One region of the Vibrio sp. QJM3NY_26 genome, then DNA from elsewhere that is predicted to be linked to it. Evidence: predicted binding sites of a transcription regulator. Region 1 holds the regulator's gene; each other region holds the start of a gene.
The links. The regulator PurR, encoded in region 1, represses purine synthesis genes. The targets are predictions, from matches to a motif close to TNANGNAAACGTTTNCNTNA.

Region 1 (11,121 bases):
TAGAATGATGGCCAAAGTTGCGTTGGCACTAGGTGTCTCAAAGCCCGATATCATTCTGCTTGAAACAGCAAAAGACACTTGGGAAGAAGCCCGCCAAGCCGCTGCGTTCGTTAAAAATAAAAGAATGGTACTGGTAACTTCCGCTAGCCATATGACTCGCGCATTGAATGAATTCCATGCTGCCGGCATGAGGCCATTACCAGCACCAACCAACTACCTTGCACAAGAAGGGATTGTTGAACCTTGGAATAAGTACATGCCCAAAGCTCTTTACCTTGAACAAACTGAGCGTTACTGGCACGAAACAATGGGGTTGATGTGGCAAAGCCTGCGTGATTGGCTTGATACAAGTAATGACACCGTTGAAGAACCCATTGTTGTTCCTGAAACATCTCGCTTAGTTGAAGATGACGGTGGTATTTCTGCGGCGCAGCCTCAATAAACTCAACCGAATAAGTAAACTGGATCTTATCAGTAGACATAATCTTACCTGTAAACATAGTTTTATCTGTAGACTCGACCAGATAGGCAAAACTGATTAACCAAGTAATTTGCAGGTTTCCAGTTCGTAAACAGTAAAAGCTAAACAATAAAAAAGCCGAGACATCAATGATGTCTCGGCTTTTTACGTTTAAATATCGTTGTTGATTAGTCATTCCTAAAGGAAATCAATCACCAGCGAACATGTAACCTTCACCGTGAACCGTTACAAAAATTTGTGGATTCTTAGGGTCAAACTCCATCTTCGCACGCATACGACGGATTAACACGTCGATAGTTCGATCGTTTGGAGCATCCACTCGGTGGCTGATCATATTCAGAATGCGTTCACGACTTAATACCTGGTTAGGGTAAGAAGAGAGCGCAACCAACAGTTCATATTCAGCTTTAGTCAGTTTTACCGGTTCGCCGTTTTTGCTTAGCGCACGACGAGGGATATCAAACGTCCACTCACCAAAACGAACCACAGATTCGTCTTCAGTCTCTTCAACCTTACCTGCTGCTGTTTTACGAGCGGCAGAAATGCGCCAAAGTAGGTTTTTAACTCGAACCAATAACTCGCGAAGTTCGAAGGGTTTAGTAACGTAATCGTCAGCGCCCATTTCAAGGCCAACGATTTTGTCGATGCTATCCGTGCGTCCAGTAACTAAAATAATTCCAATGTCTGATTGACTGCGTAATTCGCGAGTTAGCATCAATCCATCTTCGCCTGGTAAGTTGATGTCCAGCATAATGAGGTCAACGTTATTATCTTCTAACACGTTTCTCATTTGAGCGCCGCTTTCCGCTTCGCTTACTGTGTAACCTTCGTTCTGGAAGTATCCGACCAGTTTACTGCGGGTTACCACATCATCTTCTACGACTAATACGTGATAGCTCATCTACACCACTTTTCTTATTTAATAGTTTCAGTGACTATTCTATTCATAACTCGTAACAATTCTAGTGGTACACAAGATAAAAGCCAGAAACATGGATCTTTTTTGATACAAGACAATCTTAAACCTTGCTATTTATCGTCCATCGCAATTCAATATAGGCATTACTACTAACGAGTAACTTTGCGTTTCGCAAATAACCTTGTTATTCAGCCTTGGTGTGCTTTGCACAAGTAACTTCAAGATGCATATAAGTAACACCACAAGACTAAATCAGGATCTAAGAAATGAAAGATACGAAAGCGTTCAACGAGCAAAGAGCAGAAATATACTGGTGGCTATCAAGCTTATTCGCTAAAGAGCTCACTCAAGAAGAACTCGATCACTACCACTCTGTTGAAATTCGTTCTTTCCTAACTGGTTTAGGCGAAAATGAAACACTAAAGCCGGCGATCGATAGCCTAGTGGATGCGCTAAACCGCCTACAAACGCGTGAGGATGCTCAACTAGAATTGTCTGCTGACTTCTGTGACTTATTCTTAAAAACAGATAAGCATGGCGCACTTCCTTACGCTTCTATGTATATCGGTGAGACTGGCCTTTTGAATGATAAGCCAGCAAAAGATATGGAAGAGATCATGGCCAAGCACAACTTAGTGGTGAACCAAGACCTAAAAGAACCAGCTGACCACATCGCTATCGCACTCGACTTCCTTGGCAACTTGATCATCCGTTCTAATGAAACGGAACTTGAAGAAGAGCTAGAGAAATCGTTCATTGTTCAACAGCAATTTATCGAGCAACAACTTCTTACTTGGGTACCAAAGTTCAACGTTAAATGTCATGACGTTGACGAATTCGGTTTCTACGCATCAGTCTCATCTCTGCTACTTGCATTCTGTAAATTGGACACCCAATACCTCGCTGGTGAATAAGCTTATTGGATGACTCGTTAAATAAATTCAGAAGAATGTGACAATTCACCCGGATTTCCGGGTGAATTTTATTGCGAGTAATTTCTAGTCAGTCTAAAATTGTGACCGCAAACGATAAAATATGAAACATTCACGAAATGCTATGCTTATTATAGTTTTGAGCATTTCGGTGTTAAGACAAGCCGCTCAATAGCGGTTTTTTGTTTTTTAGCACTTTAGTACCCAAAGAGCCCTACAAATTTAAGCTCTTAGTTAGGTAGCTTAACGGCTACTTCATTCCGTACTTTGGGAAAGTAGCTTCTAATAGGATAAAACCATGGCCACTATAAAAGATGTCGCTCGCTTAGCAGGCGTATCAACAACAACCGTTTCTCACGTAATCAACAAAACTCGCTTTGTTGCAGAAGCGACGCAAGAAAAAGTAAATAAAGCCGTAGACGAACTGAACTATGCACCAAGTGCCGTTGCTCGTAGTTTGAAGTGCAATACAACCCGCACTATCGGCATGCTAGTTACTCAATCAACTAACCTATTCTTCTCTGAAGTTATCGATGGTGTTGAAAGCTACTGCTACCGTCAAGGTTACACTTTGATTCTGTGTAATACGGGCGGTATCTATGAGAAGCAACGTGACTACATTCGAATGCTTGCAGAGAAACGTGTAGATGGCATCTTAGTTATGTGTTCTGACCTAACTGAAGAGCTAAGAGGCATGTTAGACCGTCACGCTGACATTCCTAAAGTGATTATGGATTGGGGCCCTGAGAGTTCTCAAGCAGATAAGATCATCGACAACTCTGAGGAAGGTGGTTACCTAGCGACCAAATACCTCATTGAGCACGGTCACTCCAAGATTGCTTGTTTAAGTGGCCACTTAGACAAAGCGGCATGTGTTGAACGCATCGCGGGTTACAAACGCGCACTCAACGAAGCTAAGATTGCTACCGATGATAACATGATCATTGAAGGTAACTTCGAGTGTGATACTGCGGTTCTTGCTGCAGAGAAAATCATTAAGATGGTAGATCGCCCAACGGCCGTATTCTGTTTTAACGACACAATGGCACTCGGCCTAATGAGCAGATTGCAAGAGAAAGGAATTCGTATCCCTGAAGATATTTCAGTGATCGGCTATGACAACATCGAGTTGGCTGAATACTTCTCTCCACCGTTAACAACGGTTCACCAACCCAAACGTCGTGTTGGTAAGAACGCTTTCGAAATTTTGTTAGAACGCATTAAAGATAAAGACCATGAAAAGCGTGTGTTCGAAATGCACCCTGAAATTGTTGAGCGAAGCACAGTTAAAACGTTAAATTAATTGATAAATTCAGTTTAATATAATTAAGCGCACCTTTAGGTGCGCTTTTTTTATCAACAACATGAATGAACCTGGTATCATACTGGAAAGATCATTAATTGAAGCAATATCACATTTTGAAATAACAAGTGTGAGCCTCATTCAACAAAAACTTTATTCTATTCAATCAGTCACGCACAGGGCAAATCACTTGAAAGAGTGAGACGCAAAGCTTCCGGCCTAAACCACTCGTTGGTATGGTAGCGGGGTTACCGATGGCAAAATGCAGTAACTACTAATAATTTAGTAATTTACGGCTAATTGACAATTTAATTGCAACATTTTGCTAATCTCTCGGACCTGCTTATTTGGTGGCGTAGTTCAAATACACCGAGATAAATAACATGGATAAACCGATACTAAAGGATTCAATGAAATTATTTGAATCCCTAGGAAAAATAAAATCACGCTCGATGTTTGGTGGCTTCGGTCTTTTTGCTGATGACACTATGTTTGCTCTGGTTGTAAATGACCAGCTGCACATACGAGCAGACAAATGCACAACGAAACAGTTCGAACAACAAGGCTTTCAACCGTACGTCTACAAAAAACGTGGTTTCCCTGTCGTTACTAAATATTTCGCTTTACCCGAAGGCCTGTGGCAAGACCAAGAGAAAATCTTGCAGCTTGCAACGACGTCTCTGGGTTTTGCTAAAGAAGAAAAAGCTGAGCAATCTTCAGCTAAGCCTACTCGACTCAAAGATCTGCCCAACCTTCGACTCGCCACTGAGCGTATGTTGAAAAAAGCAGGGATCGATTCCGTAGAACGTTTATATGAATCTGGCTCTGTAAACGCATTTAACGCCATCAAAGAATCACATGCGTCTTCTGTCAGTATTGAACTACTTTGGGCGCTAGAAGGCGCGATCAATGGCACACATTGGTCTGTTATACCGCAGCAGCGTCGTGAAGAGCTTATCAATCGCGTCAATTAACATTGTAAGTGAAAAACTATATACATAACTAAGCCGCATTTACTGCGGCTTTTTTTATATCTGCTGAAAGTTAATCTATGCTTTGCCTGTCTGTCTATACTAATGGTATACATTGAAAATTTAGAGGAAGTATCAATGAGTAAGAAAATGATATTGGGTATTGTGTTGGTCGTAACCATCGTCTTGTTAGGCGTCAATTTCGGCCAATACCTAACGCTTGAAAATGCCAAGGCCCAACAAGCCGTTTTAAATGACTACATTGATAGCAACTTCATTGCTGCCGCTGCTATCTATTTTGTCGCGTATGTAATGATTACTGCTTTCTCAATTCCTGGTGCTGCTGTTGTGACCCTGTTAGGAGCTGCGCTATTTGGTTTCTGGAATAGTTTGCTGCTGGTCTCTTTCGCCAGTGCCATTGGTGCAACCCTCGCATTTCTAAGTAGCCGCTACCTTTTACGTGACTGGATCCAAACCAAATTTGGTGACAAATTAGCAACGATTAACAAGGGCGTTGAAAAAGACGGAGCATTTTACTTGTTTTCTCTGCGTCTGATTCCTGTATTCCCATTTTTCCTTATCAATCTGTTGATGGGTCTAACACCGATGTCTGTGAGTCGCTATTACATTACAAGTCAAATAGGAATGTTACCGGGTACTGCCGTTTTCTTGAATGCTGGTACTCAACTCGCGGAAATTGATTCACTTTCGGGTATCGTGTCCCCTTCAGTACTATTGTCATTTGCCTTACTGGGTGTATTCCCAATCATTGCTAAATGGTTGATGAATAAATTTCGCTCAGCACCTGTGGCTGAATAACGTATACCTATAATAGCTTAATAACGCATATAGCCAGATAAGGTTCTATCTCAATGAAAATCTTCAGTGCATCGAATCCGACAGAAGCCCACATCATCCGTGGATTACTAGAAAGTGTGAATATTGCGTGTGAAGTCCGTGGTGAAGGGTTATTCGGTTTGAAAGGGGAAATCCCATTTACCGAAGAAACTGACCCCTACGTATGGTTATATGAGCCAGAATTGGCGAGCAAAGCCTGGGCAGTTGTTAATGACTACCAGAAACAGCAAGATTCAATCATTTATGAAGAGTGGCGTTGCGGAGAATGTCATGAAGTCAACGAAGCACAATTTGGTTCTTGTTGGCAGTGCGGTGCTGCTTCACCTGAATAGCAGGTTTTGAAAGGTAAAGTGGCTCCAACGGCCTTTTATAACCACTCGGTCAGATACCTCCTCCAAATAAAAACGGGAAGCTAAAATTAGCTTCCCGTTTTTGTCTCAATTCTATTCGAGCGTCTGTTCTGGTGAAGAATCGAGATAATCACTGAATTTGCTTTTGAATAAAAGCGATAGATCGTTGATTGAATTCTTCAGGGTTTTCTACGTTACATACGTGTCCACAATTCGGAATTTCTACTAGCTCGCTCGACTTATGCGCCTCTACCATTTCTTTTACTGGCTTGATGAACATGTAGTCTCGCTCGCCCATCAAATACAAAGTTGGAATCGGCAACTCTCGGTCTTTGAAGTATTTCATCAATGGGTTTACATCAGCCGTGAGGATAAACCAGCGCTTGAACTCTTTCTGGCACAGTTTTTTGGCTTCGCGGATAAACAGGTGACGTGATTCTTTTTGGCTTTTTTGTGGCATCACAACGTAAGCAAAAAGGCTGTATAACCACATATAAGGAATGATGTGCTTACTCAAGTTACCCAACTTGATTAAGACTTGAGAGCGAGTGTTGAGTTTAGTCACGGCACCACCCAGTACCATTGAACGCACACGGCCAGCCGCTAGCTCTGCGACATTACGGACAATAATCGTGCCCAAAGACATACCTACAAAGTGTGCAGAACGGATTTTCAGATGGTCTAACACCTTAAGAATATCAAGCGTCACCGATTTGAACGTATAACGATTCGAAATCAGCCCTTTGAGGATGTTGTCTGATTTACCATGCCCTCTCAAATCAATGAGAAGCAAGTTGAAGTGCTGTTTATACGCTTTGATCTGCTTAAACCAGATGGAGGAACTGCCTCCTGCGCCATGCACAAATACAACCCACTCATCGCTCGTAGGGTGAGTAAATGTTTTATGAAATAGTAAACTCTCAGACATACCTATCGCTTTAATTATTGGAATGGAGCTCTGCCTCATCACAAGGCGATGGCTAAGGATATCACGCAATCAAGAAATTTAAGTGATAATAGTGTCAAACCTAACATTAGTCATGTGAATACCTACCCCACCTTTTCTACCTGACTAAAATGAGTTTGCAAGTTTTGTCTTCCTAAACGTGATGTGATCTGACCAGAAAACAAAAAGGCACTCTACTATCAGAGCGCCTTCTACTATTAAGTTCAGTTGTTATACATCAGCTTATTTTACAGCTAATTCAGCACGTTAAAATGCAGAATGGTACATCGTAAGGTATTCTTTTGCCGCATCTTCCCAACTAAAATCTTGTTGCATAGCGTAAAGTTGAACACGCTTAATTTCAGCGGGGTTTTGTGCATAAAGTAGTAATGAACGATGCAATACTGCCAGTAACGCTTGCGGTGTTGGCTCTTCAAAAGCAAAGCCGGTCGCTATCTCGGGATCCTGATCGTAATCATTCACACTGTCTTTTAAACCGCCCACAGAGCGAACAATCGGTAACGTACCGTAAGCCATGCTGTAGATTTGGTTTAAGCCACAAGGTTCGAACTCCGAAGGCATCAAGAAGAAATCAGAACCCGCTTCAACTAAGTGCGCAAGCTCATTATTATACGCCTCTACAAACGAGAACTTATCTGAGTGAAGTGCCGACAGCTCTTTCAGCTGACTCGCTAAAACTGGATCACCAGTACCGACAATCACGATCTGAAGATCGTTTTTCAAAAACTGTTCGATGATAGGCAGTAAGTAATGAACACCTTTCTGATTAGTCAAACGACAAACCATGCCATAAACCGCACAATCGGTGACGGGGAGGCCAACATCTTGTTGCAGTTTTTGCTTACAAGCTGACTTCCCACGAACCATGCTGTGCTTTGTCGCTTTGAATTTACGAGGGAGGAAAGCGTCCGTTTCCGGGTTCCAAGCTCCGTAATCACAACCATTCAAAATGCCAAAAAGATCCGCGGATCTGTACTGGAATTCTGCTGCCATACCGTGACTGCCTAATTCCGTTTTCAACTCCTCGGCATACGTTGGACTTACTGCGTTCACCTTATCAGCACACATCACGCCGGCTCTCAGCATAGTGACATGCGTGTCACTCACTGAAGCTTCAGGCACATTGTAGCTATGCATTTCTGGTAGAAATTGCAGTTCATCGTATGCGAACACACCTTTGAAAACCGCGTTGTGAATTGAGATAACACTGCATGTATTTTCAAAGAAATCATGTTGTTGATAACGTGATTTAAGCAAAAAAGGAACAAAGCCTGTATGCCAGTCATTTGCATGAATGATATCAGGTTGGAAGCCAAGCTTAGGAAGCATATCAAGGCAGGCTGCACTGAAGAACGAGAAACGCTCTCCGTTATCTGCGTAAGCTTGATTATTTTCTGCGTACATTTCTGGACGGTCGAAATATTTGGCACATTCGATACCAAAAACTTGAACACCCTCTATACTCAGTTTTTTGACTTGGTAAGCGGTATGAGGCCAATGATCGAGCTCGGTCGATAAAATGACTTCGGCTGCATCAATGTTTGGAATGTTTCTATACGCGGGAATAGTCACTCGAACGTCCTGTTCGAGTGTTTGTAACGCTTTCGGCAGTGCCTTGGCTACATCAGCCAAGCCACCACTTTTAATCAAGCCTTCAACTTCAGACGCTACAAAAAGTACCGAGAGAGTTTTAGTAACCAACTCGCGCTCCTTTAGAAATAACAACTACACCATCGTCAGATACGTGGTAATGCTTTTTGTCTTCTGTCAGGTTTACACCAATTTGAGTGCCTGGTGCGATGTCTGCATCTTTATCAATGATAACGCGACGAAGTATACAACCCTCGCCCACCTTCACATCACCTAATAAAATACTCTCACTAATATCACACGCTGATGCGATATTGCTGCGGAAGCCTAAAACACTCTTTTCAATACGCGAACCACGTACGTAACTACCGCTACACACAAGACTATCAATGATCTGAATTCGACCATTAGCCGAGTCAGTAAACGTAGCTGGTGGTAGTGGCGGATAGTAAGTGTGTAGAGGCCATTTACGGTTATATAGCGAGAATGGTGCATCTTTCTTAAGAAGGTCCATATGTGCTTGCCAGTACGCATCAATCGTACCTACATCGCGCCAGTAAACTTCTTCTTTCTCACCAGTAATACGGTTGGTGCTGAAATCATAAACAAACACATCACCGCGTGGGAACATGTTTGGAATAATGTCTTTCCCGAAGTCATGTGAAGATTCAGGTTTATCTGCATCTTCCGTTAGTTCAGCAAAAAGTTCTTTCGCTTCAAACACGTAGTTGCCCATTGAAACGAGCGCAGACTCTGGGTCTCCTGGAATCGACTTCGGATTTGCAGGCTTCTCTTCAAAGCCAATCATACGGCCTTCAGCATCCACCTCGATAACACCGAATTCTGATGCTTCAGCAAGCGGCATACGCAGTGCAGAAACGGTTAACGCTGCTTTCTTTTCTTTATGGAAATCAAGCATTTGTTTGATGTCCATTTTATAGATATGGTCAGAACCAAAAATACAGACTTGATCAGGTTCTTCCAGCTCCATAAAGCCCATATTTTGGTAGATAGCATCTGCTGTGCCTTCATACCAACGCTTTCCTTTACGCATTTGCGCAGGAATTGGGTCGATAAAACGATCTGTGATGCCACTGATATTCCAACCTTTTTTCATGTGGTGGAACAGAGATTGTGACTTAAATTGTGTTAATACGTAGATCTTCATAAGATCAGCATTAACGAAGTTGTTCAAAGCGAAATCAATTAAGCGGTAACTACCACCGAAAGGAACCGAGGGTTTGCTGCGAGATTCAGTCAAAGGTCTTAAGCGAGAGCCTTCACCACCAGCAAGAATCATTCCCAATACACCAGCCATTTTATTCTCCATATATCTATAGCTTGTCGATGTCAGTACTCGTAGAGGTGTCTTCCTCTGGGGGATGAGCACTAACACTTATTTCGGTACTTAACGAATATTCATTCACATACAGTGACAATATCCTAAGCCAAACGTTGTTATGCGTGCACTATTCTTTGCACTTGGTTTTATATACGTTATCGACTTTTCGGTCGATTTCAATTTTTAATACGCCATTCTGTGCTATGTAAGCTGATTGCTTTCCTAAGACTTAAAGCAGCTCACACTACACCGTGCGGGCGAAACATTACATTAACACCCGTCACACATCAGGTATACAACTAAACACTGATCTTTGAGTTACAATATTTGAATTAAGTTACATTCTCGTTAAAGTTGCATAAGAAGATATAATTAATCATCTCCATTTATTTTACCCTGTGAATTTAATAAATTATCGCAATCGACACAGCAAATCAACCAGTTGCATAATTAGTCGTATTTTGGTCAAAAAAAAACAGCCTAATGGCTGCTTTTTTTCAAATAACGTTCAGTTACTTCTCTTTAGGCTTTTTACGTTTATCCGTAATTTCCCACTTACCATCGATGTACAACGCAGTCCAACCAGATGGTTTGCCATCCGCTTCAGTACGAACGTAGTTCTCTTTTGTCTTACGACTAAAACGAACGACTGTCGGCTTGCCATCAGGATCAGCAACCGGTGCTGATGTCAGGTATTGGAATTTAGGTGAAATACGGTCTTTAAAACGCACTAGCTCTTCCACTAATGGCGCACGTGTTTCACGTGATTTAGGAAAGTTGCTCGCTGCCATAAATAGACCAGAAGCACCGTCACGAAGTACGAAGTACGCATCTGAATTTTCACATGGAAGTTCAGGGAAATGCACTGGGTCTTCTTTAGGTGGCGCTACTTCGCCATTTCTCAGAATCTTACGAGTGTTCTTACAATCTTCACTCGTACAGTCCATGTATTTACCGAAACGACCGTTCTTCAGAACCATGTCAGAACCACACTTGTCACACTCAACAAGTGGGCCATCGTAGCCTTTGACTTTGAATTCGCCATGTTCAACCACATAACCTTCACAGTTAGGGTTGTTACCACACACGTGCATCTTACGCTTATCATCAATCAGATAAGCATCCATTGCCGTTTCACAAATAGGACAACGCTTTTTCGCTCGAAGTGCTGCTGTTTCAACGTCTTCTTCAAGAACGTTGATAATACCTTCTTCATCACCAAGGTTGATTGTTGTCTTACAACGCTCTTTTGGTGGAAGTGCATAACCAGAACAACCTAGGAATACGCCTGTCGAAGCCGTACGAATACCCATTTTACGGCTACAAGTTGGACACTCAATATCGGTTTCTACGATATGATTTGGCTTCATGCCACCAGCATCTTCGTCTAAATCCGCTTTTTCCAAAT
Region 2 (11,121 bases), 390 kb from region 1:
GCTGATACATTTTCCTATCGTTAACAGGCTTACTTATTACGTCGGTTCTAACCAGTCAACTGGGGTGCTAACCCATAAATAAGATATCAGCGCCGTTAACTATATAAAGATGAGGAACGCAGTATGAAAGCATTGTTGGCAGCATCTCTATGTACGGTAGCGTTAGTCGGGTGTTCTCAATCCGCGGCGCCTGATAGTGCAGTCTCGGATGACCAATTCGTGACTTATCAATGTGAGTCTGACGCTTCATTTAAGGTCGCTTACCTTGGTAATGAAAAAGCGGTATTACGTTTGCCAGAGAATGAATATCGCCTAACTCAAATAGCGGCAGGTTCAGGAACGAAGTACATCTTAGATGATGGAACCTCTGAACTGATCAATAGTGTCACTTTACGCACTAAAGGTGACAACGCACGTCTAGAACTTGGTCGTGTCGTCTATAAAAATTGCCGAAAGTAAGTCATAGTTAACTTCTAGGATTTACAAACAGTTAAGTGAGGGGTTATGCCCTCGCTTTTTCCTCTCTTCCCTTTAACGTTAGACTTTTTATGAGCAAAAAACTCACTATTCTCGATATTGCTAAGCTGTCCGGTGTTGGTAAGTCAACTGTATCTCGCGTTCTGACCAATGATCCAAAAGTGAAACCTGAAACCCGTGAAAGGGTGGAAAGAGTAATTCAAGAATCTGGGTACTCGCCTTCAAAGTCTGCACAGTCTATGCGTGGTGGCAGTCAAAAAGTCATCGGCGTAATCATTTCTCGTCTGGACTCTCCTTCTGAAAACAAAGCGGTAAGTACGATGCTGGCCGAATTGTATCGAGCGGATTACGACGTCGTGATCATGGAAAGTCAGCTTGATAGAGAAAAAGCCAATGAGCATCTGCAGGTTCTCAAGCGTCGCAATGTAGACGGCATTATTGTATTCGGCTTTACTGACTGTGATATTCCTGCGATTGAAGCTTGGGAACACAAAGCGGTGGTGATTGCTCTGGATACCGAGAACGTGACGTCGATTAACTATGATAACCAACAGGTGATCAATAGTGCGTTAACGCATTTAGCAGATCAGGGGATCTCTGAGGTTGGTTTCATTGGCGTTGATCCTAGTGACAAATCAACCGGTGAACTGCGTCTTAAGGCTTATCTCGAGTGGTGTGAAAATACAGGTTCAATTGCGAACTATCGTACTGGTCAACTTCATCATGAAAGCGCTTATCAGTTGGTGGATGAGGTGCTTGCTCCTGCGACTCAAGCGATTGTGTGTGCCAGTGACACATTGGCTCTTGGCGTAATCAAACGTCTACAAGAGCTACAACGTGAAGATGTGGTGGTGACTGGTGTCGGTGGCAATGATCTTCTCTCTTTCTTGTTCCCTCGAGTATTTAGCATTGATCCTGGGTATCAATCTGCAGGTAAATTGGCCGCTAATCTATTGATCTCTCAGCTTTTAGGCAATTCAGAGATCTCTCATCACACTCAATCTCCGATTCTATAATCCACTCAATCAAGCGAAATTGAACTGCTTAGATTAAAATTAGAGTGTGATCTCTTTCAATTAATGGGACTGTTCCCATTTTAATTTATCATTCATATGGGCATTATAACGACCGTAATTGGGAATGTTCCCATAGATCTAAATCCGAGTGGTTATAGCTACATGGTTTAGATGAGTAATTGAATGAAACCAGGGTGGGGTAGTATGAGTAAGATAGCGAAGCAAGACGTTGCGCGTCTTATCGAGTTAGTCGGTGGCAAAGAGAATATTGCAAGTGTCAGCCATTGTCTGACCCGACTGCGTTTTGTATTGAACGATACGGAACAAGCGAACAAAGCAGAACTAGAGAAGCTTAAGCTGGTAAAAGGCTGCTTTACTAACGCAGGTCAATTCCAAGTCGTGATTGGCACCGAGGTTGATGAGGTGTACGCACTTTTGATTGAGCAAACTGGCAAAGATGCATCATCAAAAGATGAGGCGAAGTTGGCTGCTCGCCAGAACATGAACTTCCTTGAGCGTGGTATCTCCCATTTAGCCGAAATTTTCGTACCACTGCTGCCTGCCATTATTACTGGTGGTTTGATTCTTGGTTTCCGTAATGTGATTGGCGACATTCGCATGTTCGATGGCAAAACCTTAGTTGAAATCAGCCAATTCTGGGCAACCGTTCACTCATTCTTATGGTTGATCGGCGAAGCTATTTTCTTCTTCCTACCGGTTGGTGTGTGTTGGGCGACGGTTAAGAAGCTTGGCGGAACCCCTATTTTGGGTATCACGCTCGGTGTGACCTTGGTTTCTCCACAGTTGATGAACGCTTACATGATAGGTAAATCGGTACCTGAGGTGTGGGACTTTGGCTTGTTCGTGATTGAGAAAGTCGGTTATCAAGCTCAGGTGATCCCCGCAATGTTAGCGGGTGTGGCTCTGGCCTTCATTGAGACAAACCTTAAGCGCATTGTACCTTCTTATCTGTACCTAGTTGTTGTGCCATTTGTCTCGATCATCTTATCTGTGATTCTAGCTCACGCCTTTATTGGCCCATTTGGTCGTATGTTGGGTGATGGTGTGGCTTTCGCTGCCAAAGTCGCAATGACTGGTGACTTCGCGATTCTTGGTTCCGTGGTATTTGGCTTCCTATACGCACCTTTGGTTATTACGGGTATTCACCACACAACCAATGCTGTGGACTTACAACTAATGCAAGACTTAGGTGGCACACCAATCTGGCCTTTGATTGCACTATCAAACATTGCACAAGCTTCAGCGGTTGTCGGCATCATTATTTTGAGTAAACGTGAAGGTGAACGAGACATCTCGGTACCAGCAGCAATCTCTGCTTACCTAGGTGTAACGGAACCTGCGATGTACGGCATCAACCTTAAATACAAATTCCCTATGTTGAGCGCAATGATCGGCAGTGCCGCAGCGGCTGCAATCTGTGGTAGTGCAGGTGTGATGGCGAATGGTATCGGTGTTGGTGGCTTGCCGGGTATCTTATCGATTCAGCCTCAATATTGGTCGATTTACTTAGTCGCGATGCTGGTGGCGGTTGTACTGCCGATAACGCTGACATTGTTCTTCTATAAACGAGCACAGATGAAAGGCGAACTAGAAACCGCCAACGCGTAATGCATTTAACAAGCGATGACTTCAGGTAAGTCATCGCTTTTTCTCTTATTTATAGCTTTTTCTTTTAGTTATAACGGCTATTCGACCATGATTCACATGGTGATTTTTATTTTATATTTTCTGGTAAGTGAGTGTTAGAGATGGCGATGACTGAACATGATGAAAGCTGGTGGAAAACCGCAACCATCTATCAAATCTACCCAAAGAGCTTTTGTGACAGCGGCAATAAAGGTACTGGCGATATCAAAGGGATCATTTCGAAACTGGATTACCTCAAACATTTGAGCGTGGATGCGATTTGGCTAACCCCAGTTTACGCGTCACCCATGATCGATAATGGTTACGATATCTCAGACTATTATGCGATTAACCCCCAATTCGGCACCATGGAAGACTTCGACTTACTGCTGTCTGAAGCGCATCAACGTGGCATTCGCATCGTGATGGATATCGTGGTAAACCATACCTCGACAGAGCATGCATGGTTTCAATCTGCTTTGGGCGATAAAAACAGCCCGTATCGCGATTACTATATCTGGAAAGATCCCGTAGATGGCCAAGCACCAACTAACTGGCAGTCTAAGTTCGGTGGTAATGCGTGGGAACTCGATGAGGCGACAGGGCAATACTTCCTACACTTATTCGCCAAAGAACAGGCTGACCTCAACTGGGAGAACCCGGTTGTACGCGAAGAAGTGAAAGACGTTATCAGCTTCTGGGCTGAGAAGGGCGTTGACGGTTTCCGCTTGGATGTGATCAACCTAATTTCGAAGCAACAAGATTTCCCTAACGATGATATCGGTGATGGTCGTCGTTTCTATACCGATGGTCCACGTGTGCACGAATACCTGAAAGAGATCAGCGAAGCGGTATTCCAGAAATACGGCAGCGTGACCGTCGGCGAGATGTCTTCAACCACGTTGGAACATTGTCAGCAATATTCAAATGTTGATAACAGCGAGCTATCAATGGTGTTTAACTTCCACCACCTTAAGGTTGATTACACCAATGGTGAGAAGTGGACCAATGCACCGTTTGATTTCTTACAGCTCAAGTCGATCTTCAATCACTGGCAAACCGGTTTGAACGGCAAAGGGTGGGGGGCGTTATTTTGGTGTAACCACGACCAACCAAGAGTCGTGAGCCGCTTGGGTAACGACCAGCAATATCGCGTTGAATCAGCCAAGATGCTTGCTGCGTCAGTCCACATGATGCAAGGCACACCGTATATCTATCAAGGTGAAGAGATTGGTATGACCAACCCGGGTTACACCGAGATCAGCCAGTATCGTGATGTAGAGAGTACCAATATGTACGACATCATGGTGAACCGTGATGGTGTGGCTCATCAAGATATGATGGCTATTTTAGCGCAGAAATCACGTGATAATTCTCGTACACCAATGCAATGGAACAGTGAGACGTACGCTGGCTTTTCGCTATCACAGCCATGGTTAGATGTTGCGAATAACTACACTGAGATCAACGCTGAGCAAGCGCTTGAAGATAAAGACTCGGTATTCTATTTCTATAAGAGTTTGATTGAGTTACGTAAAGAAGTGTCCGTGATTACTCATGGCAGCTATCAAGATTTATTGCCTGAGCACCCGTCGGTATTTGCGTACTCTCGTGAGAGTGAAGGACAAACTCTGCTGTGCATTAACAACTATTATGGTGAAGCGTGTCAGGTTGAGTTGCCTAACGAACTTGATCTGGATGAAGCGCAATTGCTATTGGGGAATTACCCTGAAGATCCGTCGCCAGTTTCTGTAAATACGATGATCTTGCGACCGTATGAAACAAGAATTCTCTTGATAGAGCAATAATACTCGTTCCCCTATGCGAGTATAAGCTTTGAGCCTGAATTCCAAATGTCAGGCTCAAAGCTTTCTTCTAATTTAACATTGACGTCTTATTCGATTGCTTAGCCTTTATTGACCGTAAATGAATCGAGAACCCACACTGTTTCGCTCAGTTGCGTGCCATTCTTTTCATCCCAGTCCATCATTTTCACAACGCCAAAATTTGGGTTAAACCATGTCTCGGTATTGCTTTGAAATTCAGCTGAATCATACCCATCACAAACAACGTTGTAAGTGTTTTCAACTTTCAGGTACGCCGTTTCAATTTTCTTACCTTTAACCGTTACCGTTGAGCGCTGACCATTTTCAGAAACTTGTTGCTGCCAATGGAATTCACATTGTGTGTCTGACGGTCCTAAATCATCAATATCACCTTCATAAAAATCATCAAGCAAGGCTTCTAGTTGGCCAGTAGTAACCTCAAACGAAAGCCCGACTGAACTACTGCTGTGGCTAATATTTGGGCTTTTTTCTTTTACTGTACTGCCTGAGGATTTGAATACTGGGTTGGTCACTAAAAAGTCGACAGTCTCACCGTTGCTCAATTCTATATTGGCATCAACTGAGTTAACAAAGCCATCACTGCCTTTGTAAAACAGCTCACTGTCTGTCTCACTTTGCACCGTCACATCTGCAGCATAGAAGTCGTTGATACCGCTGTTTACCATGCTCTCTACCGTTGCCTTTAGCTTCTCTAGTTCAGCAACACCTTTAGTAGTGTTAGAGATAGCTAGCTTATCCAATTCCAACTGAATATTGGCCAACATCAGTTCAGAACTGATGTCTCGGTATGCAAGATCCAACACTGTGTTCTCTTCACCATCTTCTGATACTAGGTACGATAATAGTGTGATGTTCTTCGGTGCAAACTGAGAGTTGTTGATCGGGTAATCGAACTGAGTTGTACCAGTTGAGCCTGATGAAGAAGAGCCACCTCCACAGCCATATAAAGCAAAGAGAGAAGTCGCAAGCAGCGTCATAGATTTATTCATGTTGAGCATTCCTAATATAGTTGGCCTAGAGCGGCCTGTTGTTTTTAGGAATGCTATTGTTGAGAGGGTTAATAGGGCAAAAAACGAAGATACATAAGATCTTAATTTATGTTTAACTTATTGTTTTTAAGTGATTTATATTTATTCATTCGGAAAATTGATGGCCGACATTCGTGCAGTAGTTAAGCATTAGGTTTTCCCATTGCTTGATGATCAGTGGCTCATTGATGCTCAATTTTAGATTTTTCCAAGGCTGGAGACAGGTCGATTTCGACTCAGGTTTGGATAAGCGAGCAAACAACTCTTCTGAAGGAACCACTCGCAGTAACGCGACCAAGGATTCCATGTAGTTGAGGCGAAACTTATCCATATCCCCTTGCTTGTAGGCAATATGGGAAATCATCATATAGACCAGTGCGTTCTCGATGGTCGAGTTACCCGCCGTATTGGTCAGAAACTCTTTGGCAGTTTGCAGGTCTCTTAACTTGAAGTGGATAATCCCAAGCCAGAGTTTGAGCTCATCGGGAATCAACTTAAAGCGTGTTTGCACAAGGCTAGTGAAACTGATCAGTCGCTGGTGGTCAGTCTCAAAGAGCGCCATTTGTCGTGCAATCAATGTTGCAGTCATCACGTTGAGTGGCACGCTATCCAGCTTTAGCGTTTGTTCATTAAGCAAATGGTTTAGTTCTTTATCGCTGACAGACCATTCTGGTGATAGCGGAGCAGGTAGAGCAAAGTAGTTTGCCAGCTCTCTATTTATCTCCATCAAGTCTTCATTGAGGTTATCTAACTCTATTGAGTAGACCCCACGAAAGGCAAGCTTGCCCGAGCTTGGATAAATAAGGCTGACTTTAGCTGCAAGACTTGTATCGACCTCCTGATCCTTTAATTGAATATTGAGCAGGTAGTCACTGGTACGCATGTTTTTTGCGCCCGGAAAGAAAGGAGTACTGTCTATTGGGTCAACGAAGTAACTCGGAGCATCTTGGTTGGCTAAATCGGTATAAGCGTATTCAATTTGCTGTTGGAGCAGTAGCGCTTTAACGGATTTTCGGCGCGTTCTCGCATTATCACCAATGGCATCGATGCGGTTCAGTAATAGTTCGACCTTAGGAATCAGCCTCTGTGTGCGTTCTAGCTCGGAGGCTTGGTTTGACGAGTGCCAAAACATATAACCTAGAGTCGCGGTGCTTATCAGCAACACAACAGAGAATGACAGTAATAAGAGGTTAAGCGGCGACGTCTTTTGGCTGGCCTGAGGTGGCTCGGTTACTTCTGTAATTTCGACTGCTGTATTGGCCAGACTCACTGAGCTCGGATTGAGAAAGTATCCTTTGCGTGGATAGGTCACCAAGATCTTAGTAGCATCGCTTTCTGGTAGGTGCTTTTGCAATACAGAACGCAATGTACTGATTCTATTAGTGAGAACATTCTTTGAAATGAAGTTACTTTGCCAAACTGATTCGATGATCTGCTCAGCTGCGATAGGCTCACCCACGCTAGTAAGAAACAGTTCGAGTAATTCAATAGAACGAGGTTCTAAATCGATGACCTGCTCGTTGCTACTCAAGACACGTGTGACTGGGTTGAATTCTAAACCTTCAATAGAGATCGAGGTTTGAGTGTCTTTGGCGTTAGAGAGGTAATCTTGCATAAGAAAAGAGAGGGTAGCTTATAAAAGCTAAATACTAGCTGTTTTTGTTATGAAAAACAGCTAGTAATTCATTGATTGGATAACTGGAATTAAGACGCGTAGTTGACCGAATAACGAGTAGGCTTGTGGTTCATTGCCAATACGATGTTCAATACTGCGGTGCCCAATACCGAAACGGCAATTACCCAAAGCGATACGAAGAAGCAAGAAGCAAACAGAATACAGGCATCAATGCCCATCTGAGTTTTACCTACAGAGATGCCGTAGCGGTCTTGGATGAACAAACATAATACGTTGAAGCCACCCAAGCTGGAGCGATGACGGAATAGGATTAACATACCTAAGCCCATTAATAAGCCACCGGCAACAGCACAGTAGATCTCGTTATGAACTTCTAGTGAGATAACTAGGTATAAATGATCAGCAAACACAGAAACTAACGCACCAGCAATTGCACTGCTAATGGCAAAGCTACGGCCAAATCGTTTCCACGCTAATAAATAGAATGGACAGTTGGCCACAAAGTACAAAATACCGAAGGTTACAGGTAAGAATTGACTCAAAAGCAGAGCCAAGCCAGTAGTACCACCGGTAAGCAGGTTCGCTGACTGTAAAAAGAAGACGCCTAACGCCACTAAAAACGTGCCAGTGAGAATAGCTACCCAATCTTCTTTACGTGAGTGTTTTTCCATCGTTTTAATAATTACCTAACCAATAAAGGCGTGCATAGTAGAGAAAAACCTTAGCTTTCGGTAGCTTGAGGGGTAAAATTAAGGTAAACCTATGTAATCTGCGTTTTACAGGGTGTAAAGCGTAAAATTGACAGTAAGCGTCATCTTTGGTTGGATAAGCTTAATAACCATGATGAATCTTATATGTGATTATGAAAAAACTGCATGATAAAATTGCAATTAGCTCTTTATGACCTAGATCAAATTATGTAGAATGCGTCACATCAAAACGGTGACGGAAACGTTTGCTTTCGGTCGTTGTGTGGTTTTTTTGAAACTTTCAGTACAATCTGAGTCAGGAGATACAGATGCTTAAGCGTGACATGAACATTGCTGATTACGATGCAGACCTATTCGCAGCTATCCAAGAAGAAACTCTTCGTCAGGAAGAGCACATCGAACTTATCGCTTCAGAAAACTACACAAGCCCACGTGTAATGGAAGCTCAAGGTTCTCAACTTACAAACAAATACGCTGAAGGCTACCCTGGTAAGCGTTACTACGGCGGTTGTGAGTTCGTAGATAAAGTTGAAACTCTAGCAATCGAACGTGCATGTGAACTGTTTGGCGCTCAATACGCGAACGTACAACCTCACTCAGGTTCTCAAGCTAACAACGCTGTATACATGGCGCTATTGAATGCTGGCGATACCGTTCTAGGTATGAGCCTAGCGCACGGTGGTCACCTAACGCACGGTTCTCCAGTAAACTTCTCTGGTAAGCTTTACAACATCATTCCTTACGGTATCGATGAAGCTGGCCAAATCGATTACGAAGAGATGGAAGCTCTCGCAATCGAGCACAAACCTAAGATGATCATCGGTGGTTTCTCAGCTTATTCTCAAGTTTGTGATTGGGCGCGCATGCGTGAAATCGCTGACAAAGTAGGTGCTTACTTCTTCGTAGATATGGCTCACGTTGCTGGTTTAATCGCAGCAGGTGTTTACCCGAACCCAGTTCCACACGCTCACGTTGTTACAACAACAACGCACAAAACGCTTGCTGGTCCTCGTGGTGGTCTTATCCTTTCTAACGAAGGCGAAGATCTATACAAGAAGCTGAACTCAGCAGTATTCCCTGGCGGCCAAGGTGGTCCTCTAATGCACGTTATTGCTGGTAAAGCAGTAGCGTTCAAAGAAGCTCTAGAGCCAGAGTTTAAAGAATACCAAGCACGCGTAGTTGCTAACGCAAAAGCAATGGTTGCTGAATTCCTAGCTCGCGGTTACAACATCGTTTCAGGTTCTACAGAGAACCACCTGTTCCTAGTTGACCTAATCGACAAAGACATCACAGGTAAAGAAGCAGATGCAGCACTAGGTTCAGCTAACATCACAGTGAACAAGAACTCAGTACCAAACGACCCACGTAGCCCGTTCGTTACTTCAGGTATCCGTATCGGTTCTCCTTCTATTACTCGTCGTGGTTTCTCAGAAGCCGATGCGAAAGAGCTAGCAGGTTGGATGTGTGACATCCTAGATAACATGGGTGATGAGTCTGTTATCGAAGCAACTAAAGCAAAAGTACTAGAGATCTGTAAGCGTCTACCGGTTTACGCTTAATTTTTCTTCGTAGTAATTTGAACTTCGTTGTCGAGCATGCTCACTTACATCCGTAAGCTCCGCGTGCTCTCCTAAAATTTCAAACGACTACTTTGAAAAGTACTTTTAAAGGGGCTCATTGAGTCCCTTTTTGTTTTAGGGAAAGGTGCTGAAAACTCCGCGCCTTTTCCTTGAACTAAATCTATTTGATTGAAACATACGATTTGAAGGGCTCCTGTATAGGGGCCTTTTTTGTATTGGTCGGTATGAGCGTTGGGTTATCTGAGAATACAGAAAGGCAGGTACTAAAAAGGGCTGATGTTTGCACATCAACCCTTTGCTGTTTGTTGGTATCGGTTTTACTTTTTGATGCTCAGTAAAGTACCTGACTTACATCTAAACGAGTAGTAGGTGCGGCTCTCGTTGAATTTGCCTAAGCCTTCGCCGTCGCAGTAGTCGATGTTGATATCACGCATTACTTCTAGTGTATCTTCGCTGTTCAAAGCGAATTTAGAACCATCAGAACAGACGATACGAATTCGCTCATCATGGCTTACTGAGTAGATATCGACTTCGGTATTACACAGCTCAAAAGAGGCTTCACGAAAGTTGTCTTGCTGTGTATTTGAAGCGCAACCTGCAGTCAGTGTTGCAGCGAAAACTGCCAAAAGTCCGAGTCTTTTCATTGTTAATCCTTCGCTATCATCAGATTGGGTGATGAGTTTTATATGCTATTTGAGGTAGCCTATACAACAATACGCTTTGGTTCAAGGAGCGTTGGTTGACTCTAAGATATAAAAGTATAGATGTAGACAGATAATTTATAACTGGCTAACTACATGTTTATCCAATACGTATCACCAATAAAAAAGACCAACACTGAGGCTGGCCTTTCAAAATCAAGCTTGTTTTAAATGACTATCGAAACTGTTTGGCTTCTGGAAGAAACTCAAAACCAGCAGATGCAAGTTTAGCGATCAAGGCTGCTTTGTCGATTTCGTAGAAGTTGACTACTCGATCCAAATCACCGCCGAAGTCGTCACGTAGCTTCATGTTGACGATGCTCATCAACATCACAGAGTCCATCTTTTCAAAGTTAGCGAGGTTCATATTAGTCCTCGAAATCTGAGATCAGCAGGTTGGCTGCGGCAAATGCAGCGCGATCACGTGCTTCTTTAGGAAGAGATTCATCTGCAGCAAGGTCATTCAATGTTTTTACCGC
Region 3 (11,121 bases), 1.1 Mb from region 1:
CTTAGCCGCTGTTAGTTGTTATGCCTGTTTTACTAGAACTGCGTAGTAGAAGCCATCCATATCTTCTTCACCAGGCAGTATTTGACGACCCGGTTTTTCGATATCAGACCCAACCAGCGTTGCGTTCTCGGTACGCTCTAAGAAGGCTTTCACTTGCAGCACGTTTTCTTGCGGCGTGATAGAACATGTCGCATAAACCATGGTGCCGCCTTCTTTTAGCTGGCGCCACATTGCATCCAAGATCTCGCTTTGCAGCTCTGCTAGTGCATCAATATCAGATGCACGGCGTAGCCACTTAATGTCAGGGTGACGGCGAATTACACCGGTCGCTGAACATGGAGCATCAAGTAGGATGCGGTCGAACTGGTTGCCTGTCCACCACTCTTCAGGGTAGCGAGCATCACCACAGATTACGTCGGCACGCAGTTGTAGGCGTTCAAGGTTATCGTAAACGCGGTCTAGGCGTTTAATATCACTGTCGATTGCAACCACTTCAGTGTCTTGAGTATGTTCAAGAATGTGTGCAGTTTTACCACCAGGTGCTGCGCAGCAATCTAGGATTAGCTCACCATCTTTTGGTGTTAGGAAATCAACGGAAAGCTGAGCTGCAGCATCTTGTACCGATACCCAGCCTCTGTCGAAGCCAGGAAGCAAAGTAACGTCACAAGGTGAGGCTAATTTTATGGCATCAGCTGCTTCAGGGTGCAGTGTGTATTCAATGTTTTCGTTTTTAAGCAGTTCAACATACTCGTCACGAGTGTGGTGTTGGCGGTTTACGCGCAGCCACATTGGTGCCTTGTTATTGTTTGCTTCAACCAATTGCTCCCACTGATCTGGGTAGCTCTCTTGAAGCATTTTTAGAATCCAGCTTGGATGGCTGTATTTACCAGCATTGTGGCTAACGGCTTTCTCGTCTAGTTCTTCTTGATCGCGCAGATAGCTGCGAAGTACGGCATTGATCAAACCACTGAGGCTTGGGCCGCGCAGTGTTTTGGTTGCTTCAACTGTTTCAGCAACGGCGGCATGCGAAGGAATTCGCATAAAGCCCAACTGATAAATGCCTACTAAGATCAGGTGATGGAAGACGCGCTTTTTACCTTTAAGCGAGTTTTCCATCAGTTCGTTAGCGATTGACTCTAAGCGAGGCAGGTAACGAAGTGCGCCGTAGCAAATCTCTTGCAGTAGAGCATGGTCTCGCGGACGGATCGTTTTTTGAGCCGCAGGGAGAGCGTGTGAAAGAGAGTGGCCTTTATCGACAACTTGGAATAGGACATTTGCAGCAGCAGCGCGAACATTCATGAGGGGTACCGAATATTTATTTGAATACATGAGGGCATCTCTGCCCTCGTAAAGGTTTTCTAAACTGTGTTTTTATAAGCTACACATTTCTAAGTTCATATTGAGTAGCTTTAAAGCGGTTAAGAAAGTTGAGTACCAACTTCAAACCAGCTTGCACGTGAGTTCAAGATGTCTTGAACTGACATGGCTTTTTTACCTGGAACTTGCAGTTGTTCCAAAACCAGTACTTTGTCGCCAGTCGCAACATAGATACCCGTTTTATCTGCTTTGATGATTGAACCAGTTGGCGCAGACGTTGATTCTTGGTCAACACGTGTCTGCCAAACTTTAATGCTTTTTTCATCATTAGAGCTGCTATCAACAACCGCAAAGTGGCTCATTGGCCATGGATTGAAAGCGCGCACACAACGTTCGATGTGTTCTGCACTGTCATTCCAATCAATTTTCGCTTCGTCTTTGCTTAGCTTCTTCGCATAGTTTGCAAGTTCGTCGTCTTGCTTCTCAGCAACAGCTTTACCAGAAGCGATGTCAGCTAAACATTCAACAAGAGCATCAGGGCCAAGGCCAGCTAACTTCTCGTACATTGACGCGCTAGTATCTGTCGCTTCGATTGGCAGCGTTGCGATGCTTAGCATATCACCGGTATCTAGGCCGATATCCATCTGCATGATCGTCACACCTGTCTCTTTATCACCCGCCCAGATAGAGCGTTGAATCGGAGCAGCACCACGCCAGCGTGGCAGGATTGAACCATGCACGTTGATACAACCTAAGCGAGGTGTATCTAATACAGCTTGTGGAAGAAGCAAGCCGTAAGCGACAACAACCATGATGTCAGCATTCAAATCTGCTAGCTCTTGCTTAGCTTCATCTGACTTGAAATTTTCTGGTTGGTAAACCGGAATATTGTTTTCAAGTGCGATGTTTTTTACTGGGCTCGCTGTCAGTTTTTTACCGCGGCCTGCTGGACGATCTGGCTGTGTGTAAACAGCAATAACTTCATGCTCCGAAGACAACAACGCCGCCAAATGACGGGCGGCGAAATCCGGAGTACCTGCGAAGACAATTCTTAAAGATTGACTCAAGGTAGACTTCCTTCTTAATTTAGTAATAGCAGCGGTTATTAACCTTGTTTCTCGTTGAAACGTTTAATCTTCGCTAGCTTATCTTGAATACGTTTGCGCTTTAGTGGCGATAGGTAATCAACAAACAACTTGCCTTCTAGGTGGTCAAGTTCGTGTTGAACACAGATAGCCAGCAGGTCGTCAGCGTCGAATGTGAATTCGTTGCCTTCACGATCTAATGCTTTAACCGTTACTTCTGCAGCGCGAGGTACTAGAGCTCGAGCGCCTGGTACAGATAGACAGCCTTCTTCGATACCATCTTCGCCACGTTTGTCGGTAATTTCAGGGTTGATCAGAACCATAGGCTCGTCACGTGTTTCTGAAATATCGATAACAACGATGCGCTGGTGGAAATCTACTTGCGTTGCAGCAAGGCCGATACCTTCTTCGTCGTACATGGTTTCAATCATGTCATCAACGAACTTTTGAATCTCTGGGGTAACTTCTTTTACCGGTTTCGCCACGGTACGTAGACGATCATCTGGTAATGTTAATACTTGTAATACAGACATATACACTCGAAATATTGAACTGTGCCGAAACAGCTTAAACCTTGTTGGCTCAATTCTAGACATTTTAGAGGTCAAATGACAGCATCCTGAAGTTAATTCTCTAATCAGATGTCATATATTCAGACCAAGGAACCTAGGTCATGCGTCATTTTTTCCCCGCTTTATCTCTTATTTGTGCCTCGCTTTCGTTTGCCGCTATGGCTGGAAATAGTGAGCAACCTTTAACCATTAAACAAGACGCACCCGAGGCGTATGTGGTGGTTAAGGGGGATACCTTATGGGATATCTCCGCGATGTATCTCGATAGCCCTTGGTTGTGGCCAAGGCTATGGCAGGTAAACCCTGAAATAGAAAACCCTCACCTTATTTACCCCGGAGATAAATTGTCTCTGGTTTGGATTAATGGTGAGCCTGTGTTGAGCCTTAAACCCGTAATCAAGCTAAGCCCTAAGATTCGTGTATCAGAGAAGAAAGCAGTACCTACCGTGAATGAGGGGCTTGTTCTACCGTATCTACAATCTGACCGCTTGGTTGAGCAGCAAGATATCCAGTCAGCGCAACGAGTGTTAGGGACCAGTGATGGCAAACGCTTCTTATCGGGTGAAGACCGATTGTTTATTTCTGGGAACCAGCAGCATCAAAAATGGGGTATCTACCGTGCCGTCGAGACTTATCAAAGGCAACAACCTCAAGCGAGTATTACCTCTTTGCGTTTGGTCGCCACGGCGCGCTTGAAAGAGGTGGATGCTGAGTTCAGTAGTTTACAGATAGAGACTCAACTGCAAGAGGTGTTACTTAATGACCTCGTGTTACCTGAACTTGGCGTTGATCAGGTGAAGCTCTCAACCACATTTTATCCAGCGCCTAGTGCTGCGGGGCAGTTTGCTAATATCTTGGGTTCATTAGATGGCAGCCAATACAGTGCAAAGAATCAAGTGGTCGTTATTAATAAAGGCTCACAGGACAATCTTCGCCAAGGCTCTATGTTTACCCTCAGTGAAAGCGGCGCTGTGGTGTTTGGTAAGCAAGGTGAATACAGCTACAAAGAGTCTGCAGCGAGCGATAAGGTGCAGCTGCCAAGTACCTCACTTGGTAGTTTGATGGTCATTCGTCCTTATGAGTATTTTAGCTTGGCCTTGATCACTCAGAGCTCAAAACCGGTTAGTAATGATATTCTGGCGGTATCACCTTTGGATCTGGCTTTGAAGGAAGAAGCTAAGGGCACCGAGTGAATGAGCAACAACTGAGTGCTTGGTTAACTCTAAGTTTTGTTCCGCAATTGGGTGGCAAGCGCCTTTCTCGACTGCTGAGTATTGATTCTCCTTTGAATATTGTTGGTTACTCAAGTCAGCAACTGCAAGCGCTTGGTTTGTCTGCCAAGCAAATTGCCTATCTAAGAGAGCAAGCCCCAAGAGAAGTGGAGGCTTGCCTAGAGTGGCAAGCAAGACAACCCAACCATCACATCATTACCCCGAATTGCTCGCATTATCCCAAACTGCTGAATGAGACCGCCTCCGCGCCAAGCGTGCTTTTCGTTAAAGGTCACGTTGAAAAACTGATTGAGCCTCAAATCGCTATGGTCGGCAGTCGCAATGCCAGTCTCGAAGGGTTGCAAACCGCGAAGTCCTTCGCCAAAGAGTTCGTCCAAAACGGTTTGATTGTCACCAGTGGCTTAGCACTCGGTATCGATGGCTATGCTCATGATGGTGCTCTAGATAAAGGAGGGGAAACTTTTGCTGTATTGGGTTCTGGATTGGATTCCATTTATCCTGCGCGACACAGAAATTTAGCCGATAGGATCTGTGAAAATGGTGCGTTGATTTCAGAGTTTCGCCCAAGTGCCAAACCACGACCTGAACATTTCCCTCGCCGTAACCGTATTATAAGTGGGTTATCGCTCGGAACCTTGGTGGTTGAAGCGGCTGAGAAGAGTGGTTCTTTGATTACAGCTCGCTATGCTATGGAGCAAGGCCGAGAGGTGTTTGCGCTTCCTGGCTCTATTCATAACCCAACCAGCCGTGGCGGTAATAGCTTAATCAAAGCTGGAGCATGCTTGGTACAGAGTGCACAAGATGTTCTGATTGAAATAAAGAGTCTGTTAGACTGGTCTATCGATCAGCAACCCAGCTTGTTCGAACCTACGCCCAGTATGGGGGAAAATGAACAATTGCCATTTCCACAGCTGTTAGCTAACGTAGGGTTAGAGGCGACACCCGTTGATATTTTGGCACAGAGAACCCATATACCTGTGCATGAGGTCATGATGCAGCTTTTAGAGCTTGAGCTCTCAGGGCATGTTGTTGCAGTTTCCGGTGGCTATATTCGAAAGGGGAGAGGCTAAGCTATGATGATGGACATACTGATGTACTTGTTTGAAACCTACATCCATAGCGATTCTGAATTGCAGGTGGATCAAGATGAGCTGGAAGATGAGCTTCTTCGAGCAGGGTTTCACCAAGATGATATTTATAAGGCCCTCCATTGGTTAGAAGATCTTGCGGCATTGCAAGATACTGAGAATCAAGCGGCGATTACTATGTGTTCCAATACCTCGATGCGTATTTATACCAGTCGAGAGATTTCACGTATTAATATGGAGTGCCGAGGTTTCTTATTGTTCCTTGAACAGATCAACGTACTCACGACAGAGATTCGTGAAATGGTGATTGATCGTGTGATGGGGCTTGAGACGAGCGAATTTGAATTGGATGATCTGAAATGGATTATCTTAATGGTGCTATTTAATGTGCCGGGTAATGAAAGTGCTTACACGCAAATGGAAGAGCTGTTGTACACCAAAGAGCAAGGTATCTTGCATTAATACAGGCTTGTCATGAGTAGTAAGATTGATAATCAGCTTTTTTCGGCACATGAACATGCATTAGAGCATGAACCATGTCCACAGTGTGGTGGAGAGCTTCAGCTTCGTCATGGTAAGCATGGCCCATTTTTAGGCTGTAAGCAGTATCCTAGCTGTGATTACATCAAACCTCTGCATCAGAACGATGGCCACGTAGTGAAAGAGCTGGGTGTGCCGTGTCCTAAATGCCAAAACGAATTGGTATTAAGGCAAGGTCGCTTTGGTATGTTCATTGGTTGTAGTAGCTACCCAACGTGTAATCACATCGAATCTTTGGACCAACCAAAAGAACAACCTGAAGAGCAGCCACTTGTTGCTTGTCCTGAGTGTGGCAGAGGCCATTTGGTTGAGCGTAAATCTCGCTATGGCAAAACCTTCTATGCGTGCGATAACTACCCTAAGTGTAAGTTCGCCGTTAATCAGCCACCTGTTATAGGTCGTTGTGAACAGTGTCAGTTCCCGCTGTTGCTGGAGAAGAAAACGGCCAGTGGCACTAAGAAGCAATGTGCTGATCGCAAGTGTCATCACATTCAATCTCAATAACTTGATGTTATAGACAAAAAAACGGCGCTCAATGAGCGCCGTTTCTATATCCAATAAACGCTCTATATCCATCAAGCAATGTAGATTTACTTCATCTGCTCAGCAAATTCATGCACAGCAGGGTAGGCTTGCTTATCGAGAATGTCTGCCAGTGAGCATAGCGCTCTTTGCAGCTCTGCGTTGTAGTCAGCGCTCACGTTAATGTGGCCCATCTTACGACCTTCACGCTTCTCTTTACCATACCAATGAACATGACAACCACCTTGAGCAAGAATTGCTTCAGGTAGGGTATCTTCACCAAGGATGTTGATCATTGCGGTTGGACGAATCAGCTTAGTGCTGCCTAATGGCATCCCACATACGGCACGTAGATGGTTCTCAAACTGACAAGTTTCAGCGCCTTGTTGTGTCCAGTGGCCAGAGTTATGAACACGTGGTGCAATCTCATTCACCAGCAGTGAACCTTGAACATCAAAGAACTCTAGCGCGAGTACACCAACGTAATCCAAACGTTCTGCAACAGCTTTGAACATGGTTTTTGCTTGCTCTTGCAGTTCAATGTCATCAATCGCTGTCGATAAGCTCAACACGCCATCGGTGTGAACATTTTCAGCCAGTGGGTACACTTGAATCTCGCCATTAGCGCCACGAGCACCAACCAGTGATACTTCGCGATCAAACGGAACGAACTCTTCAGCAACAATCGCTTGGTTGTCTGTTGCAGCGATGCACTCAGCCATTTCTGCCCAAGTCGCGTCAACATTATCTAATGTCTTTAAGCGCCATTGACCTTTGCCATCGTAGCCACCAAGTGTGCTCTTCAATACCATTGGTAAGCCAACGTGAGCGATCGCAGCGTCAAAGTCTTCGCGAGAGTTAATCTCGTAGTACTTAGCATTTTTCACGTTTGCTTCGTCTAACAGGGCTTTTTCAAGGCGACGATCGCCGCCAGCTTTGATTGCTTCTGTTGTCGGTAAGAACTTACCGCTGCGCTCACACACCTCAAGTACATCATGAGGGATATGCTCGAATTCAGCAGTAATGACGTCCGCACGCTCAATCGCATTGTCTAAGCCGCTGCCTAGAATCGCTTGCGTTAATGGGTGAACAATATTTTTGCTGCCAACATCAAAAGCAGAAATTTCAATATTCAGCGGCGCCCCAGCTAGGGACATCATGCGAGCAAGTTGGCCCGCGCCTAACACAAGAACATGCATGGGAATTAGTCCTCTGCAGGGTTTGGATTAGCCAGAACCGTTTCTGTTTGCTCAGAGCGGAACGCTTCTACTTTTGCCATCACTTCTTCATTGTGAGTACCAATGATTTGGGCTGCTAGGATACCAGCATTGGCAGCGCCAGCTTCACCGATAGCCAAAGTACCTACCGCAATGCCTTTTGGCATCTGTACGATAGAAAGCAGAGAATCCATGCCCTTGAGTGCTTTCGACTGAACAGGAACACCTAAAACAGGTACGCTTGTGAAAGCTGCAGCCATGCCCGGAAGATGCGCTGCACCGCCAGCACCAGCAATAATCACTTTAATACCGCGCTCTTTCGCACTGGTTGCGTAATCTGCAAGCAACTGAGGTGTGCGGTGAGCAGAAACCACTTTTGTTTCGTACGCCACGCCAAACTGATCCAACATTTCTGCAGCTAGCTTCATTGTTGGCCAATCAGATTTAGAACCCATGATAATACCGACAGTCATCTCAAACTCCTTCAGGTACGATTTAATTAGTGATTAGATATTTTGCGCGCATTATACGGGTAAAATTGCTTAAGGAAAACGTTTGCGTCAGTCTAAGTTGTTAATTGATACATTTTATAAACAAATAGCTTTAGTCACAGTGAATGATAATTTGTACACTTAGCGAGTTCGATAACAGAATTAATGAGGCAACCCTTGGATAACTTTCAACATACTTTGCAGGCATTACAACAAGGTGAAGTCATTGCTTACCCGACTGAAGGCGTTTTTGGGGTCGGTTGTGATCCCGATAATCCACAAGCCATTAAGAAATTGCTCGATTTAAAACAGCGGCCGATGGAGAAAGGGTTGATCCTAATTGCAGCGAGTTACGAGCAGTTGCTGCCCTATATTGATGAAAGCCAGTTGACGGAAGCGCAGTTAGCGACCGTAAAAGCAACATGGCCGGGACCAGTGACTTGGATAATGCCAACCAGCAGTAAAGTAACTGACTGGGTCAGTGGCCAATTTGAATCCATCGCGGTGCGAGTGACGGATCACCCTTTAGTTCAAAGAATGTGTAATGAATTCGGTAAGCCGTTAACCTCGACCAGTGCTAACCTGACAGGTGAACCGCCTTGTATGACGACTGAAGAAGTTCAACAGCAACTGGGTCAACACTTAGTCGCGATTCTAGAAGGTCAAACGGGTGGTCGTGAGAAGCCAAGCGAAATTAGAGATGCAAAAACGTCGAAAATATTAAGACAGGGTTAAACCCTGCAAAGGAAGAAAGATGTCAGCAATTGATAAAGAAGCAGTAAAACAGTTTTTACTGAGCCTACAAGATTCGATTTGCCAGCAGCTTGAGCAAGCTGATGGCACTGCACTGTTTGAAGAGGATGCATGGGAGCGTGAACCTGGAGATCGTTTAGGCGGCGGTGGTCGAACTCGCGTGATGACCAATGGTGCGGTATTTGAGCAAGGTGGGGTTAACTTTTCTCATGTCGCTGGTAAGGCTATGCCTGCCTCTGCAACCGCTCACCGTCCTGAATTAGCCGGACGTAAGTTTGAAGCGATGGGGGTTTCATTAGTTATCCACCCTAAAAACCCATACATCCCAACCTCACACGCGAACGTACGATTCTTTATTGCCGAAAAGGAAGGGGAAGATCCTATCTGGTGGTTCGGTGGTGGTTTTGATTTAACGCCATTCTATCCTGTCGATGAAGATTGCCAATCTTGGCATCAAACTGCTAAAGACCTGTGTGCACCATTTGGTGATGACGTTTACCAAGAACATAAAGAGTGGTGTGATAAGTACTTTTATCTACCTCACCGTGATGAAACACGTGGTGTTGGCGGTCTGTTCTTTGATGACTTAAACGATTGGGGCTTTGAAAAGAGCTTCGCTTATATGCAGGCGGTCGGTGAAGGTTTTGCAGCCGCATACTTACCAATTGTAGAGCGACGCAAACAGACGCCTTATGGTGAGCGCGAGCGTGATTTCCAACTTTATCGTCGTGGTCGCTATGTTGAATTTAACTTAGTGTATGACCGTGGCACCTTATTTGGCCTGCAAAGCGGTGGTCGCACAGAGTCTATATTGATGTCGATGCCGCCGTTGGCTCGTTGGGAATATCGTTACGAACCACAAGCAGGGTCACCAGAAGCTCTGCTTTATAGTGATTACCTAAAACCTCGAGTTTGGTAGTTCTTCCTTCCTTATAGGGATAGTGATAGGGTCATCTAATATAGATGACCCTTTTTATTATTTCTGTTAGGTAAGGATATGACACAGCAAGTAGATCGTTATGCCGTTTTCGGTAATCCTATTGGGCAAAGCAAATCGCCATTCATTCACACATTATTTGCTCGCCAAACCAGCCAACAACTTACCTATACAGCATTACAGCCAGATAATGGTGAATTTATCACTGCTGCTAAAGCCTTTTTCAGCGAAGGTGGTCGAGGGTGTAACGTCACAGCACCTTTTAAAGAAGATGCGTATCAGTTCGCTAATCGCCTGACTGAAAGAGCTGAACTAGCAGGTGCCGTAAACACACTTAAGAAGCTAGATGATGGAGAGATCATTGGTGATAACACCGATGGTGAAGGCTTAGTTCAAGACCTTCTTCAACATCAAGTTGCGTTAAAAGGAGCTCGCGTTCTTCTTCTTGGCGCTGGTGGTGCTGCGAGAGGAGTGATTCAACCTCTTCTCGACCAAAAGCCACAACAGCTGGTGGTCGCTAATCGAACCAGCTCCAAGGCTGAACTTCTGGCTGAGATGTTTTCTTCGCATGGCAACATCAAGGGGATGGGGCTAAGTGATGTTAATGAAGGCTTTGATGTCATTATTAACTCGACCTCGTCTGGTCTAAGCGGGCAGCTTCCTGAAGTATCTGATGCTATTTTCAATTCTAATAGCGCCGTTTATGACATGGTTTACGGATCTGGAACCACAGTATTTAATCAATGGGCATTAGATAACGGTGTTCATGCTGCTTATGATGGCTTGGGTATGCTAGTGGGGCAGGCAGCAGAGAGCTTTATGCTTTGGCGTGGCCTTCGTCCGGGAACAAAACAGATTTTAAGAGAATTACGTAAAAACCTAGAGATGTAACAAGGTATAAATAATGAATCAATCAATTCTATTTCCTGATATCCAAGATTGGGATGAAGAGAATCAATCTATCACCTTCCCAGCACAACAGTCGGGTGCATTGATCGAATGTGTCTTATCTATTGAAGAATTATCACGATTGGCAGGTAAAGAGATAGAAGAGGGCGATCAAGCTTTAGTTATCTTTTCAGAGTTACGTTTCGATATTGAAGAGCTAGCGGAAGAGTTAATAGAAGAAGAGGAGTATGACTCCTCTAATCGGATTCAGATCAAAGCGCTTTAGACTGGAAGCACAGAGTCTAGATAGTCGTTTTTATTCTGAACATAGTTGTCAGCTGACTTCTGTAAAAAGGCACGCTCTTTATCATTTAATGGGCGTGCTTGTTTTACTGGGCTTCCTACATATAGATAACCGCTTTCAAGTACCTTATTAGGTGGAACCAAGCTACCAGCACCAATCATCACTTCTTCTTTAA

Region 2: glyA (serine hydroxymethyltransferase) is a predicted target of PurR. The motif match lies at 8,595-8,614, and genes of this name have one in related genera.
Region 3: purE (5-(carboxyamino)imidazole ribonucleotide mutase) is a predicted target of PurR. The motif match lies at 8,117-8,136, and genes of this name have one in related genera.

The regions. Positions count from the first base shown of each region.
Region 1 is NZ_CM173515.1:2,270,251-2,281,371, forward strand. Features, by position in the region: gene elyC (envelope biogenesis factor ElyC) at 1-442, shown strand, start outside; gene torR (two-component system response regulator TorR) at 669-1,382, opposite strand; gene torD (molecular chaperone TorD) at 1,667-2,314, shown strand; gene purR (HTH-type transcriptional repressor PurR) at 2,631-3,635, shown strand; cyclic di-GMP riboswitch class I at 3,806-3,891, shown strand; gene AC3CH4_RS09975 (TfoX/Sxy family DNA transformation protein) at 4,019-4,609, shown strand; gene AC3CH4_RS09980 (TVP38/TMEM64 family protein) at 4,745-5,425, shown strand; gene AC3CH4_RS09985 (putative signal transducing protein) at 5,479-5,796, shown strand; gene AC3CH4_RS09990 (alpha/beta fold hydrolase) at 5,945-6,742, opposite strand; gene glgA (glycogen synthase GlgA) at 7,028-8,482, opposite strand; gene glgC (glucose-1-phosphate adenylyltransferase) at 8,472-9,689, opposite strand; gene topA (type I DNA topoisomerase) at 10,226-11,121, opposite strand, start outside.
Region 2 is NZ_CM173515.1:2,658,041-2,669,161, reverse strand. Features, by position in the region: gene gmhB (D-glycero-beta-D-manno-heptose 1,7-bisphosphate 7-phosphatase) at 1-5, shown strand, start outside; gene AC3CH4_RS11755 (MliC family protein) at 124-459, shown strand; gene treR (trehalose operon repressor TreR) at 549-1,493, shown strand; gene treB (PTS trehalose transporter subunit IIBC) at 1,698-3,122, shown strand; gene treC (alpha,alpha-phosphotrehalase) at 3,263-4,948, shown strand; gene AC3CH4_RS11735 (hypothetical protein) at 5,047-5,976, opposite strand; gene AC3CH4_RS11730 (winged helix-turn-helix domain-containing protein) at 6,122-7,630, opposite strand; gene AC3CH4_RS11725 (YitT family protein) at 7,720-8,322, opposite strand; gene glyA (serine hydroxymethyltransferase) at 8,670-9,920, shown strand; gene AC3CH4_RS11715 (hypothetical protein) at 10,259-10,585, opposite strand; gene AC3CH4_RS11710 (DUF4250 domain-containing protein) at 10,818-11,009, opposite strand; gene AC3CH4_RS11705 (YaeP family protein) at 11,011-11,121, opposite strand, start outside.
Region 3 is NZ_CM173515.1:3,394,510-3,405,630, reverse strand. Features, by position in the region: gene rsmB (16S rRNA (cytosine(967)-C(5))-methyltransferase RsmB) at 19-1,299, opposite strand; gene fmt (methionyl-tRNA formyltransferase) at 1,419-2,384, opposite strand; gene def (peptide deformylase) at 2,423-2,935, opposite strand; gene AC3CH4_RS15275 (LysM peptidoglycan-binding domain-containing protein) at 3,076-4,167, shown strand; gene dprA (DNA-processing protein DprA) at 4,164-5,276, shown strand; gene AC3CH4_RS15265 (DUF494 family protein) at 5,280-5,756, shown strand; gene AC3CH4_RS15260 (DNA topoisomerase family protein) at 5,769-6,338, shown strand; gene AC3CH4_RS15255 (5-(carboxyamino)imidazole ribonucleotide synthase) at 6,425-7,555, opposite strand; gene purE (5-(carboxyamino)imidazole ribonucleotide mutase) at 7,561-8,046, opposite strand; gene tsaC (L-threonylcarbamoyladenylate synthase type 1 TsaC) at 8,242-8,799, shown strand; gene hemF (oxygen-dependent coproporphyrinogen oxidase) at 8,819-9,736, shown strand; gene aroE (shikimate dehydrogenase) at 9,815-10,645, shown strand; gene AC3CH4_RS15230 (DUF1488 family protein) at 10,659-10,928, shown strand; gene AC3CH4_RS15225 (gamma carbonic anhydrase family protein) at 10,925-11,121, opposite strand, start outside.